Regions from separate parts of the Thermomonas mangrovi genome, predicted to be linked through region 1. Evidence: riboswitches for the same ligand, from Rfam matches in the RefSeq annotation. Region 1 holds a riboswitch; the other holds the start of a gene.
What was found. Region 1 has a riboswitch for molybdenum cofactor ahead of moaA (GTP 3',8-cyclase MoaA). Riboswitches for the same ligand answer to the same signal wherever they lie in the genome.
Positions count from the first base shown of each region.

Region 2: it holds a riboswitch for molybdenum cofactor, as region 1 does, so the genes downstream of both, moaA (GTP 3',8-cyclase MoaA) here and moaA (GTP 3',8-cyclase MoaA) in region 1, are expected to answer to the same signal.

Region 1 is NZ_JAPEVV010000002.1:145,322-149,525, reverse strand. It holds gene ON759_RS04405 (molybdopterin molybdotransferase MoeA) at 1-680, opposite strand, end outside; partial or broken gene ON759_RS04400 (cyclic pyranopterin monophosphate synthase MoaC) at 692-1,204, opposite strand; gene moaA (GTP 3',8-cyclase MoaA) at 1,206-2,189, opposite strand; molybdenum cofactor riboswitch at 2,183-2,313, opposite strand; gene ON759_RS04390 (GntR family transcriptional regulator) at 2,515-2,925, shown strand; gene ON759_RS04385 (ABC transporter ATP-binding protein) at 2,954-3,868, shown strand; gene ON759_RS04380 (hypothetical protein) at 3,890-4,204, shown strand, end outside.
Region 2 is NZ_JAPEVV010000007.1:179,138-183,341, reverse strand. It holds gene ON759_RS11210 (alginate export family protein) at 1-434, shown strand, start outside; gene ON759_RS11205 (tellurite resistance/C4-dicarboxylate transporter family protein) at 422-1,468, shown strand; molybdenum cofactor riboswitch at 1,543-1,678, shown strand; gene moaA (GTP 3',8-cyclase MoaA) at 1,669-2,652, shown strand; gene moaCB (bifunctional molybdenum cofactor biosynthesis protein MoaC/MoaB) at 2,686-3,654, shown strand; gene ON759_RS11190 (molybdopterin molybdotransferase MoeA) at 3,651-4,204, shown strand, end outside.

The sequences.
Region 1 (4,204 bases):
ACCCGTTCCACCACGTCGGCGCCGGCCTCGGCCAGCAGGCGTTCGAGGTAGGGGCCATTGGTATTGGCGATCTGGCCCGGGGCGAGTTCGGCGCCATCGGCATCCACCAGCTCGCGGCCGGTGCAGGCCAGGGCGAGGCGCGGCCGGCGGCGCACGAGCACGTTGCGCAGCCCGATCCCGCGGAGGACCATCAGCGCCTCTTCGTCGAGCCGGACGCCCGCGGCCAGCACGTGCTGGCCCGGGGCGACATCGCTGCCAGCGCGGCGCACGTATTGCCCGGCAGCGGGCAGCGCCACCAGCGCGATCCGCGTCGGGCGCCCCTCGGCATCGCGCGACAGCACCCGGCAATCCTCGACCGGCACCACCGTGTCCAGCCCGTCCGGCAGCCGCGCACCGGTCATGATGCTGCAGGCGTCGGCCGCTTGCCCGGCGATCCCGTCCCCGGCCGCCTGCTCGGCGATCACCGCGAGTTCGCTGCCGGCGGCGAGGTCCGGGGTCCAGCGCAGCGCGAACCCATCCATCCCGGCGTTGTCGAACGGCGGTAGCGGGCGCGGAGCCTCCACGGGCGCCGCCAGCACGCGCCCTGCGGCGTCCACCAGCGCCACTGCTTCCGCCGGGAGCAGCCGGCAGCAGTCGCGGATCGTCGCCAGCGCGGCGTCGAACGCCAGCGGCTCGTTCATGCAGCGGGTGCCGGGTCGTGCGGCCGGTAGTGGGCCAGTTCGGCGGCGTCCATGCCGTCGGGGTGGAACCACACGCCTTTCTTGCCGCCGGCCTTGAACAGCAGCCGCACGGACTGCAGGGACAGTGCCGGTTCGACCGGCTTGGTGAGGTCGTACAGGGTCAGCAGGGCCGCGGTCGCGCCGGCCAGGGCTTCCATTTCCACGCCGGTCTTGGCGGTCAGCGCCGCTTCGCAGTAGACGCGGATCGCCTGGCGTTCGGGCACGGCGACGCAGCGCACGTCGACGTACTCCAGCGCCAGCGGGTGGCATAGCGGCATCAGTTGCGAGGCGTGCTTGGCACCCTGCAGGCCGGCCACCTCCGCCATCGCCAGCGCGTCGCCCTTGGGCAAGGTGCGGTTCACCAGCGCGGCGTAGCCGACAGCGCCGGCATGCAGCTCGCCGACCGCGACGGCGCGTCGCGCGGTGGCCTGCTTGGCGCGGACATCCGCCATGTGGAACCCGGACGCAGGCGTGGTCGCGCGCATGTCAGCCACCGATCGTGGACAGGTTGGGGGTCAGGCCCGTCTCGCCTGCATGCAACTGGTGGCCGATGGCCTTCAGCCCGAGTTGCGATTGCAGCGCCGCGGCGAGGCGGTCGCGGTCGGCATCGTCCTGCAGCCAGGGGCGCAGCGGGATGCCGACGTTGCCGAACAGGCACAGCCGCAAGTCGCCGGTGTGGGTCACCCGCAGTCGGTTGCAGCCGGCGCAGAAATCCTTCGAGTAGGGCGCGATGATCCCGATCCGCCCGGCAAAGGCGGGATGCGCGTACTCGCGCGCCGGGCCGGCGTCGCCGGGCCGCGGCTGCAGCCGCCAGCCGTCGGCCAGGAGTTGTTCCTCCAGCGCGCTGGCGCGGAGGTGGTGGCGCTCGAAGTACGCGGCGTTGTCGCCGGTGCGCATCAGTTCGATGAAGCGGACGCTGACCGGATGGTCGCGCAGGTAGTCCCGCCACGCCGGCAGCTGGTCGTCGTTCAAGCCCTTCAGCAGCACCGCATTCAGCTTGATGGCGCCGAAGCCAAGGCCGTGCGCCAGGTCCAGGCCACGCAGGATCTCCGGCAACCGGTCATGGCCGGTGATCGCGCGGAAGCGCTCGCGGTCGAGCGCATCGACGCTGACGTTGAGGTGGGTCAGCCCGGCCTCGCGCCAGCGCTGGACCCGCTTGTCGAGCTGGGTGCCGTTGGTGGTGAGGGCGATGGTCTCGATGCCGCCCACCGCCGCGGCGCTGGCGATGATTTCCGGCAGGTCGCGGCGCAGGCTAGGTTCGCCCCCTGTGATCCGCAACTTGCGCAGGCCCACCTGCGCGAAGCCGCGCAGCAGGCGTGCGATTTCCTCGCGAGACAAGGGCGCCGGGCGCTGCTTCGCGCCCAGGTAACCGTCGGGGAGGCAGTAGCTGCAACGGAAGTTGCATGCCTCGATCACCGAGAGGCGCAGGTACGGGAACGTGCGGCCGAAACGGTCCGCCAGCAACGCCATCGTGTTTTGCTCCTTTCCAAGCACGGGGGGCGATGCCGTTTCCAGCAGCACCGGGTGGCAGGGACGCCACGGTCGCCGGGCCATGCCGAAGCGAAGGCCCTGCGACTCGGAGTGCAGCCGGGGCTGCCGGCGCAGTGTAGTGCAGGGATCGGCCGATGTGGTGGGCCGGATACAGCGCTACCGCCCCGGCATCCCGCCGCGCGCCGGGCTCCTGCCGCGGAATCGACGGTTCGGACCGCGATCGCCCCGGTTCGTCGCAGACCAGCTTGACCGGCGCGGGCTGTTCGCACTGTACTAGCGCAAATAGTACAGATAGGACGACGCCATGGCCCGCACCAGTCCATTGATGATCCAGGTCGCCACCGGCGATCCGCGCCCGATCGGGCGGCAGATCGTGGATGCGGTGCGGATGAAGATCGCCACCGGCGAACTCGGCGCCGGTGACCAGCTGCCCAGCGTGCGCGGGCTGGCCCAGCAGCTGACGATCAATCCCAACACCGTGGCCAAGGCTTACGCCGAGCTGACCACTGAAGGCTGGCTGGAATCCCGGCAGGGCATGGGCCTGTACGTGGCGACCCCGCGCCAGCGCCTGTCCGACGACGAACGCGAACGCCGCCTGGACGACGCCATCGGCCGCTTCGTCAACGACGTGATCCCGCTCGGCTACCCGCCCGACGAGGTGCAGGCGCGCGTCGCCGAAGAATTTCGCCAACTGGCTCCCCGGAAGATCGCCTGAGCGCGATTGACAGACATCGAGCACCCACATGAACCCAAGCAACGACTGCGTCATCGAGACCCGCGCGCTGAGCAAGCGCTACGGTCGCAAGCTGGCGCTCGACCACCTCGACCTGGCGATCCCGCGCGGCCGCATCCACGCCATCGTCGGCGCCAACGGCGCCGGCAAGTCCACCCTGTTCCGGATCCTGATGGGCTTCCTGCCGCCGACCTCGGGCGAGGCGCGCATCCTCGGCCGCGACAGCCAGTCGCTCACGCCGCAGGACCGCGCGCGCATCGGCTTCGTCAACGAAGAACACACGCTGCCGAACTGGATGCGCGTGTCGCAGGTGACGACGATGCAGAAGCACCAGTACGCGCGCTGGAACCAGCAGGCGTTCGACAGCGTGATCGGCCACTACCACGTGCTGCCGGAGCAGAAGGTCGGCCAACTGTCGCGCGGGGAGCGGGCCGGCTTCAACCTCGCGCTGGCGTTGGCGCAGCGGCCGGAACTGCTGGTCCTGGACGAGCCGACGCTGGGCCTCGATGTCGTGGCCAAGCGCGCGTTCCTGGAGTCGCTGCTGTACAGCAACGCCGCCGACGACTGCACGGTGGTGTACTGCTCGCACCAGATGGAGGAGATCGAGCGCGTCGCCGACAACCTCATCATCCTCGAGCGTGGGCAACTGAAGCACATGTCGGCGCCGGAAGACTTCACCGCGCGGGTCAGCCATTGGGTGGCCGACGTACCGTTCAAGGGCCCCGAACTGCACACGGTGCCGGGCCTGCTGGAAGCGCAGCGCCTGGATGGCCTGCACCACTACCTGGTGCTGGACCAGGACGCCGGTTTCGAACGCTTCCTGCGCGAGGCCGGCGCGCGCAACGTGCAGTCGATGCCGGTCAGCCTGGACCGCGCCGTCAACGCCTTCCTGGCCAAGAACCACGCGGCGCCGGCTGCGGCCTGACGCACGCAAGAGGACCAACACATGATCGATCTGTTCAAGGGCGAGCTGCTGCGCTTCCGCCTGTGGGCCATCGCGGCATTCCTCGCCAACCTCGTGGTGCTGGGCTTCCTCAGCCGCATGGTGGACATGGCCCAGCAACCCATCTTCGTCTACCAGATATTCGCCGCGGTGTACGCCGTGGCCGGCGCCCTGCTGGGCCTGTACCAGATGGGCAGCTACCGCAAGCCCAACCAGTGGCTCAACCTGCTGCACCGGCCGATGCACCGGCTGCACGTGGCGGGCGCGTTGACCGGCGCCGGCGCGCTGTTGTTGTTGCTCTCGGTGGCGGTGCCGATC
Region 2 (4,204 bases), on a different contig from region 1:
ATGCCACCGGCGGCTCCACCGCGTACATGCTGGTGGAGCCACGGCTCGAGCGTGGCCCGCTCATCCTGAAAGCCGGCTGGGAGCGCTTGGGCGCGGGACGCGGCCGCGCCTTCCAGACGCCGCTGGCGACCCTGCACGCCTTCAACGGCTGGGCCGACAAGTTCCTGGTCACGCCCGTCAACGGACTGCGCGACACGTATGTGTCGGCGCAACGCGGGATCGAACTCGGCGGCCGCAAGGGAAAGTGGGAAGTGGCCTACCACGACTTCCGCGCCGACCGCGGCGGCAGCGGCTACGGACGCGAGCTGGATGCCTCCCTCGGCGTGACCCTGCTGCCGGGATTAGACGTGCTGGCCAAGCTGGCCGACTACGACAGCGACGGCTTCGCCCGCGATACCCGCAAGCTATGGCTGCAGGTGGAATGGTCGCTCTGACGGAACCGCGCCACGGCCTGGCCGGCCTGCATCCGGGCAACTTCGCGCTGGTCATGGCCACCGCGATCCTGGCCCAGAACCTGCGAGTGCAGGGCTTGCCGCGCCTGGCCATCGCCCTGGCTGCGTTCGCGGCGATTGCCTACGTGTTGTTGCTGGTGCTCAGCCTGCTGCGGGTTTTCCTGGCACCGCGCGCGGTCGGCCAGGACCTGCTGGATCCAGCGCTGGTGTTCGGCTTCTTCACCCTGGTCGCGGCCACCGACCTGCTCGGCGTGCTGGCGATGCAGGCCGGGCTACCACTGCTGGCGAAGGCACTGTGGGCGTTCGCCTTCCTGGCCTGGTGCCTGCTGCTCTACCTGGCGTTCGCCGTCCTCACCTTCCTGACCCACGAACGCAACGTCAACATCGTCCATGGCGGCTGGCTGATCGCGATCGTCGGCACCCAGTCGCTGGTCGTGCTGGGCGCGTTGCTGGTACCGGAACTGGGCGAAGCCGGTCGCTACATGCAGGTGGAAATCCACATGCTGTGGGGGTTGGGGCTGTGCCTGTACGCGATCTTCGTGACCTTGTTCTGCCATCGCATCTTCTTCCTGCAACTGACCCCGGACGATATCGGTCCATTGCTGTGGGTGGTGATGGGTGCCGCCGCGATCTCCGCCAACGCCGGGACCGCGCTCGCCTCGATCGAGGCCCCGCTGTCGTTCCTGGCAACGCAGCGGCCGTTCGTGGACGGCATCACCCTGATGCTGTGGGCATGGGCGACCTGGTGGATCCCGCTGCTGGTGCTGTTCGGGGTGTGGAAGCACGTGGTGAACCGGCGCCCGCTGCGCTACCAGCCGGTGATGTGGAGCCTGGTGTTCCCGCTGGGGATGTACGCGCTGGCAAGCGCCAGGCTGGGGCTGGCCACCGACATGCCGGCGCTGGGCTGGATCTCGACCGGGATGACCGCGGCGGCGGCGCTGGCATGGTCGCTGACCCTGCTGGGCCTGGCCCGGCATCTCGCCGGGCAATGGCAGGCGCGAGGCGCACGCGGGTGAGCCGACATGGCAACGGCCACGCTTGACCCGCGTCAATGCCGGATCCGCCGGCCGCGGATTACACTGCCCCTGCAGCTCGCGCTGCACTCCGAGTCGCATGGCCTTCGCCACCCCGGCATGGCCCGCGACCGTGGCGGCTCCGCCGCCACCCGGTGCCACTGGAAACGGTGTCGCCGCCCGCGCTTGGACAGGAGCACAACATGATGACCCTGGAGGACCGGTTCGGCCGGCGCTTCCCGTACTTGCGGCTCTCTATCATCGAGGCCTGCAACTTCCGTTGCACGTACTGCCTGCCGGATGGCTTCCATGCGCAAGCCGGGCGCCCGCAACCGCTGTCGCGCGAGGAAATCGCGCGGCTGCTGCGCGGTTTCGCGGCGGTCGGCCTGCGCAAGCTGCGGCTGACCGGCGGAGAGCCCAGCCTGCGCCGCGACCTGCCGGAGATCATCGCCTCTGCGGCGGCGGTCGGCGGCATCGACAGCATTGCCCTGACCACCAACGGCACCCTGCTCGACCGCCGGGTGGCGCGCTGGCGCGAGGCCGGGCTGACCCACCTCAACGTCAGCGTGGATGCGCTGGACCGCGCACGCTTCCGCGCCATCACCGGCCACGACCGCCTCGACGAGATCCTGCGCGGCGTCGAACTGGCGCAAGGCCTCGGCTTCAAGGCGGTCAAGCTCAACGCGGTGCTGCTGAAGGGCCTCAACGACGACCAGTTGCCCGCGTGGCTGGATTTCCTGCGCGAGCGCGACGTCAGCGTGCGTTTCATCGAACTGATGCGCACCGGCGACAACGCGGCGTATTTCCAGCATCACCACCTGCGCGCCGAATCGCTGGAAACGCAGCTGCAGGACGCCGGCTGGGCCCTGTTGCCGCGCGCGGCCGATGCCGGGCCGGCGCGCGAATACGCGCATCCCGGCTATGCAGGGCGGATCGGGGTCATCGCGCCGTATTCGAAGGACTTCTGCGCCGGCTGCAACCGCCTGCGGGTGACCCACACCGGCGACCTGCGCCTGTGCCTGTTCGGCGAGGCCGGCATCCCGCTGCGCGCGTGGCTGCAGGACGACGCCGACCGCGACCGCCTGGTCGCCGCACTGCGCGCGCAGCTCGGCCTGAAGGCGATCGGGCATCGCCTGGTCGAAGGCGAAACCGGGCTGACCTCCAACCTCTCCACCATCGGCGGCTGAATGGACGCAACCTCCCCTGCTGCTGGCTTCCACATGGCCGACGTCCGCCGCAAGCGCCCTACCCTGCGGCGCGCGGTGGCGGTCGGCGAACTGCATGCTGGGCCGGTCGGCTTCGCCGCGCTGGCCGGCAAGACCCTACCCAAGGGAGATGCACTGGCGATGGCCGAAGTGGCCGGCCTGCAGGGCGCCAAGAACGCCGCGCAGCTCATGCCGCTGTGCCATCCGCTGTCGCTGGAATACGTGGACGTGCGCTGCGTGCCGGTGCCCGAACGCCACGCGATCCGCGTGTACTGCGAAACCTCGCTGACCGCCAAGACCGGCGTCGAGATGGAGGCGCTGGCCGGCGCCAGCGCGGCGCTGCTGACCCTGTACGACCTGACCAAGCCGGTGGAACCGGCGCTGGCCATCGAGGCGGTGCGCCTGCTGTTCAAGGAAGGCGGCAAGAAGGGCCTGTGGATCCACCCGTCCGGCATGGACGAGGCCGAGCGCGCGTATTACCGCCCGCGCGGCGATGCGCGGCTGGACGGCGAAACCGTCGCCGTGGTCACCCTCAGCGACCGCGCCGCCGCCGGCGTGTACGAAGACCGGAGCGGCGCGCTGCTGGAGCAACGCCTGCAGTCGATGGGGGCGAACGTGCGCCGGCGCCTGCTGGCCGACGGCATCGAACCGCTGGCGGATGCCCTGCGCGAGGAAGCCGCGCTCGGTACCCCGCTGGTGCTGTGCACCGGCGGCACCGGCTTCGGCCCGCGCGACCTCGCGCCCGAGGCCCTCGCCAGCGTCGCCACCCGCGATGCGCCGGGCCTGGCCGAACTGTTCCGCAACGCCAGCAGCGCGCACACCCCGCTGGCGTGGCTGAGCCGCAACCGCTGCGCGCTGGTCGGCGACGGCACCCTGGTGGTCCTGCTGCCGGGCAGCCCGAAGGCGGTGGCGCAGGGCCTGGACATCCTCGGCCCACTGCTGCCGCATGCGCTGGCGATGATGCGCGGGCTGCCGCACGCATGAGCACGATGCTGTCGATGGACGACGCGCTGGCGCGGGTCCGCGCCTGCTGCGCGCCCCTGCCGGCCGAGCGCGTGGCGCTGGCCGATGCCGGCGGCCGGGTGCTGGCGACCGCGGTGGACGCACCGCGCGACCTGCCCCCGTTCGCGAATTCGGCGATGGACGGGTTCGCCCTGCGCTGGCGCGAGGGCCTCGCTGCCGGAACGGCGTTGCCGGTACTGGCCGAACAGGCCGCCGGCGACGGCATCGCCGGGCAGTCCGAGGGCGCCTGCAGCATCATGACCGGCGCGCGCGTCCCGGACGGGCTGGACACGGTGCTGCCGGTCGAGGACTGCACGGTGGTGTCGCGCGACGACGACGGACGCCCGACCGCCATCGTGTTGAACACGCTCCCGCGCCACGGCCAGCACTTGCGCCATGCCGGCGAAGACGTGGCCGCCGGCCAGCGCGTGCTGGAGGCCGGCGCGCGGCTGGACGAGGAAGCGCTGCTGGTGCTGCGCGGGATCGGGATCGGCCAGGTCGAGGTGCGCCGCCGGCCGCGGCTGGCGCTGGC